DNA from 2 places in the Streptomyces nogalater genome. Region 2 is predicted to be linked to the other one. Evidence: riboswitches for the same ligand, from Rfam matches in the RefSeq annotation. Region 2 holds a riboswitch; the other holds the start of a gene.
What was found. A riboswitch is a leader RNA that binds a small molecule or an ion and turns the genes downstream of it on or off. The one in region 2 is predicted to bind glycine.
Positions count from the first base shown of each region.

Region 1: it holds a riboswitch for glycine, as region 2 does, so the genes downstream of both, gcvT (glycine cleavage system aminomethyltransferase GcvT) here and gcvP (aminomethyl-transferring glycine dehydrogenase) in region 2, are expected to answer to the same signal.

Region 1 covers NZ_BAAASM010000074.1:36,868-39,254, forward strand. Annotated here, with positions in the region: gene gcvT (glycine cleavage system aminomethyltransferase GcvT) at 130-1,248, opposite strand; glycine riboswitch at 1,290-1,403, opposite strand; glycine riboswitch at 1,404-1,508, opposite strand; gene ABD350_RS35850 (AAA family ATPase) at 1,686-2,354, shown strand.
Region 2 covers NZ_BAAASM010000044.1:11,004-13,390, reverse strand. Annotated here, with positions in the region: gene gcvP (aminomethyl-transferring glycine dehydrogenase) at 1-1,339, opposite strand, end outside; glycine riboswitch at 1,514-1,609, opposite strand; gene ABD350_RS27550 (PRC-barrel domain-containing protein) at 1,729-2,100, shown strand.

The DNA of each region.
Region 1 (2,387 bases), on a different contig from region 2:
ATTCTCCTGTACGCGCGGGAGTGATGGTGACGGGGGGACTAGAGAAACCGCTGGTGAGCGGGCGAATGTGCGCAGGGTCACGCGCCGCCCTGGGGCCGGGGGCCCCGGGCCGGTGCGCGCGCCCGGCGGTTACTTCCGGCGCTTGTAGAACGGCAGCGCCACGACCTGGTACGGCTCGTGGGTGCCCCGGATGTCCACGCCGACGCCCTCGGTGCCCGGCGCCGCGTACGCCGCGTCGACGTAGGCCATGGCGATCGGCTTGCCCAGGGTGGGGGAGGGGGCGCCGGAGGTGACCTCGCCGATCACCTCGCCGCCGGCCACCACGGCGTACCCGGCGCGCGGCACCCGGCGGCCCTCGGCGACCAGCCCGACCAGGACCCGGGGCGGGTTCTGCTCCGCCCGGGCGGCGGCCTCGGCGAGTGCCGCGCGGCCCACGAAGTCGCCCTCCTTGTCGAACTTGACCACGCGGCCCAGCCCGGCGTCGAAGGGGGTCAGGGAGGTGGTCAGCTCGTGCCCGTACAGCGGCATGCCCGCCTCCAGGCGCAGCGTGTCCCGGCAGGACAGCCCGCACGGGACCAGACCGACGCCCTCGCCGGCCTCGGTCAGCGCCTGCCACAGCGCCACGGCGTGCTCCGGCTTCACGAACAGCTCGAAGCCGTCCTCGCCGGTGTACCCCGTGCGGGCGATCAGCGCCGGGACGCCGGCGACCGTGCCGGGCAGCCCGGCGTAGTACTTCAGGCCGTCCAGGTCGGCGTCGGTCAGGGACTTCAGGATGCCGGGGGACTCGGGGCCCTGCACGGCGATCAGCGCGTAGGCGTCCCGGTCGTCGCGGACCTCGGCGGCGAACCCGGCCGCACGCTCGGTGAGGGCGTCCAGCACCACCTGGGCGTTGGAGGCGTTGGCGACGACCAGGTACTCGGTCTCGGCCGGCCGGTAGACGATCAGGTCGTCCAGGATGCCGCCGTCGGCCTGGCAGATCATGGTGTAGCGGGCGCGGCCGACGCCGACGGAGGCGATGTTGCCGACCAGGGCGTGGTTCAGGAAGGCGGCGGCGTCGGCGCCGGTCACGGTGATCTCGCCCATGTGGGAGAGGTCGAACAGACCGGCCCGGGTGCGCACGGCGGTGTGCTCGTCCCGCTCGGAGCCGTAGCGCAGGGGCATGTCCCAGCCGGCGAAGTCGGTCATCGTCGCGCCCAGCGAGCGGTGCACGGCGTCGAGCGCGGTATGACGGAGTTCGGTACTGCTCATCGGTCGGTCGTCTCCCAGGGCAAAGGACGGGCGAGGAACGTTCCTCCCCATCTGTCATCGGAACCTGAGAGGTTCGCCGCCACCGCCACGGGGACGATCACGGCTTGCACCTTGGGTGGAGCCGCCGGCGACGGCGGCCCGCTTTTCAGATGTGCCTCGCCCGCGCGGTAACGGGGCCTGAGAGATTCAAGGGAGGGACTTGCTCCTTCGGCGCCCCAGGCGGCCCCGAGGGGGCCCGGGAACTCTCCCGCGCGGATTCAAACGGCCGGTATGCAGTTGGCGGGCTCATCATTGCACGCCGCACCCCGGCCATCCAGAGCCCACCGCTTGTGACCGACCTGTGGCCGTACCCGCATGAACCGCCGGGCCTTGTCCATTACCTTCCCTTTACATAGAACGGGCATGGGATCGACCAAGCCCCTGGGAGGACGATCACGGTGAACAGGACCTCGGCCTACGCCGCCCACGCCGGCCTCGCGGTGCCGGGACAGCCCTCCGCTGCGGCCCGCGAGCGCGGCGCGGACCGCCCCGCGCCGGTCGTCCGCGATCTGCGCGACCGGGCCGGCCGCAGCCCGCACGCCCTGCTCTTCGGCCCCCGCGACCTGGTGGTCGTCACCGGCCTGCCCGGCAGCGGCAAGTCCACCCTGATGCGCCGCGCGGTCACCGGCCGCCGCGTCGACTCCCAGGACACCCGGGACCGCTGGCAGGCCCGCCTCCCCGGCTTCCTGCCCTACGCGCTCTACCGCCCCCTGGTCCGCCTCGCCCACTACACCGGCCTGCGCCGGGCCCTGCGCACCGGGGAGGGGCTCGTCGTGCACGACTGCGGCACCCAGCCGTGGGTGCGCGCCTGGCTGGCCCGCGCGGCCCGGCGCCGGGGCGGCACCCTGCACCTGCTCCTCCTCGACGTCAGCCCCGAGACGGCCCGGCAGGGCCAGCGCGAACGCGGCCGGGGCGTCTCCCGCTACGCCTTCCGCCGTCACCGCCGCGCCACCGCCCGGCTGTTGCGCGCGGTGGAGCGGGGGGAGCTGCCGGCCGGCTGCGGCGCGGCGGTGCTGCTGGACCGGGACGCGGCGGACGTCCTCGCCCGCGTCGGCTTCACTCGGTGAGGCACTGTCGGCGCCACCCGCTAGCCTTCATGG
Region 2 (2,387 bases):
AGGCGGACCAGACGGCGTCCAGCCCGGCCCGGTCGGTGGTCTCGTCACAGGCCACGGAGACGTGGTCGGCGTCGACCAGCCGCAGGTTGACGCCCTTGTCCCGGGCGGCGGCGACGATCGCGGCGGCCTTGCCCGGCACGCGCGCGGTGACCGTGTCGAAGAACGCGCCGTGGACGACCTCGACACCGGCGGCCTTCAGGCCCTCGGCGAGGAGGGTGGCGTAGCGGTGCGTACGCCGCGCGATGGTCTGCAGCCCCTCGGGACCGTGGTAGACGGCGTACATGCCGGCCATCACGGCGAGCAGCACCTGCGCGGTACAGATGTTGCTGGTGGCCTTCTCCCGGCGGATGTGCTGCTCACGGGTCTGCAGCGCGAGCCGGTAGGCCTTGTGGCCGTCGACGTCGACGGAGACGCCGACCAGGCGGCCGGGCAGGCTGCGCGCGAACTTCTCGTGTACGGCCATGTAGCCGGCGTGCGGGCCGCCGAAGCCCATGGGCACGCCGAAGCGCTGGGTGGTGCCTACGGCGATGTCCGCGCCCAGCTCACCCGGCGAGGTCAGCAGGGTCAGGGCGAGCAGGTCGGCGGCCACGGTCACCAGGGCGCCCAACTCGTGCGCCTGGTCGATGACGGGCTTGAGGTCCCGTACGGCACCGGAGGCGCCCGGGTACTGGATCAGCACACCGTTGATCTCGCGCTCGGCGATCTCCGCGGGGATGCCGGCGGACAGGTCGGCGACGACGACCTCCACGCCGGTCGGCTCGGCACGGGTCTCGATCACGGCGATGGTCTGCGGCAGCGCGTCCGCGTCGACCAGGAACAGGCCCTTCTTGTTCTTGCCCATGCGCCGGGACAGGGCCATCGCCTCGGCGGCGGCCGTGCCCTCGTCCAGCAGGGAGGCGCCGGAGGTGGGCAGCCCGGTCAGCTCGGCGACCATCGTCTGGAAGTTCAGCAGGGCCTCCAGACGGCCCTGGGAGATCTCCGGCTGGTACGGCGTGTAGGCCGTGTACCAGGCGGGGTTCTCCATGACGTTGCGCAGGATGACGGGCGGGGTGAAGGTGCCGTGGTAGCCCAGGCCGATCATGGAGCGCAGGACCTGGTTGCGGTCGGCGAGCGAACGCAGTTCGGCGAGCACCTCGGCCTCGGTGCGGGCGCCCGGCAGGTCCAGGGAGTCGGCGTTCTTGATCACATCCGGGACCGCGGCGGCGGTCAGCTCGTCCAGCGAGCCGTACCCGACCTGCGCGAGCATCTTGGCCCGCGCCTCCTGGTCGGGCCCGATGTGGCGCTGCTCGAACGGGGTGCCCGCTTCGAGTTCGGAGAGCGGAATGCGATGGGCGGTCATTGCGGAGGCCTCCTGGTCTGACGCGACCTGCGAGGGGCACCCCGGCGCGGGTACCCCGACGGCCTCCCCCTCTGTCATCTGCACCTGAGAGCTTCACCGGACGCCCGCGGGCACCGGCTTTCACCGTCGGTGAGGGCGGGAGCCGTCGACGCCCGCCCTGCTTTCCAGAGTGACCTCGTCCGTGCGGTACGTGAGCCTGAGAGATTCCGGGGAGGAGTTGCTCCTTCGGCGCCTCCGAGGTGGGTCGGAGGACTCTCCCGCGCGGGGTCAGCAGCCGCTGTCAGCCTACCAGCGGGGTCAATGGGGCAGCCTTCAAGTGGCCGCCTCCCCCAATGTGCTCTTTCGTAGTGCTTACGGATGAGTTGCGACCACGTGGAGGGAGAGGGACCGTGCAGACCGACATCGATCCGCGCAGCCTGATCGGCCGCAAGGCGTTCGACCGCGAGGGCGCCAAGATCGGCACGATCGACGAGGTGTACCTGGACGACGCGACCGGCGTGCCCGAGTGGGCGGCCGTACGCACCGGCCTGTTCTCCCGGGACGTCTTGGTGCCCCTGGGGCCCAGCGAACTCGTCGACGGCACGCTGCGCGTCCCCTTCGACCGCGCCCTGATCAAGGACGCCCCCGACTTCGGCGTGGGCCGCCACCTCTCCCCCGAGCAGGAACTCCAGCTCTACCACCACTACGGCCTCGACGCGGCCTCCCCTCCCCCGCTCCCGGACCACGACTTCGGCAGACTGGCAGGCTCGGAAGAAACCTGACCCGCCCTCCCCCTCCCCCAGCACGTCTCCCCGCCCGCGACATAGTCCTGCCCCTGTCCCAACCACGGCCACCCCGGCCCCCGGCCCCCGGCCGCGGCCACCCTCCAAGGCCCATCCCCATGCCGCCCCCAGGCCCCGACCCGAACGAGGCCCGCCCCCAGCCCGGGGCCCCTCCCTGGGTGGGAGCCCCTTCCGTAAGCCGGGCCACGTTCCAAGCGCCGGCCGCTTCCGATACACACGCACCCCCCCGCCTTCGGCCATCTCCGAAGCACGGTCCACCGCCTGAG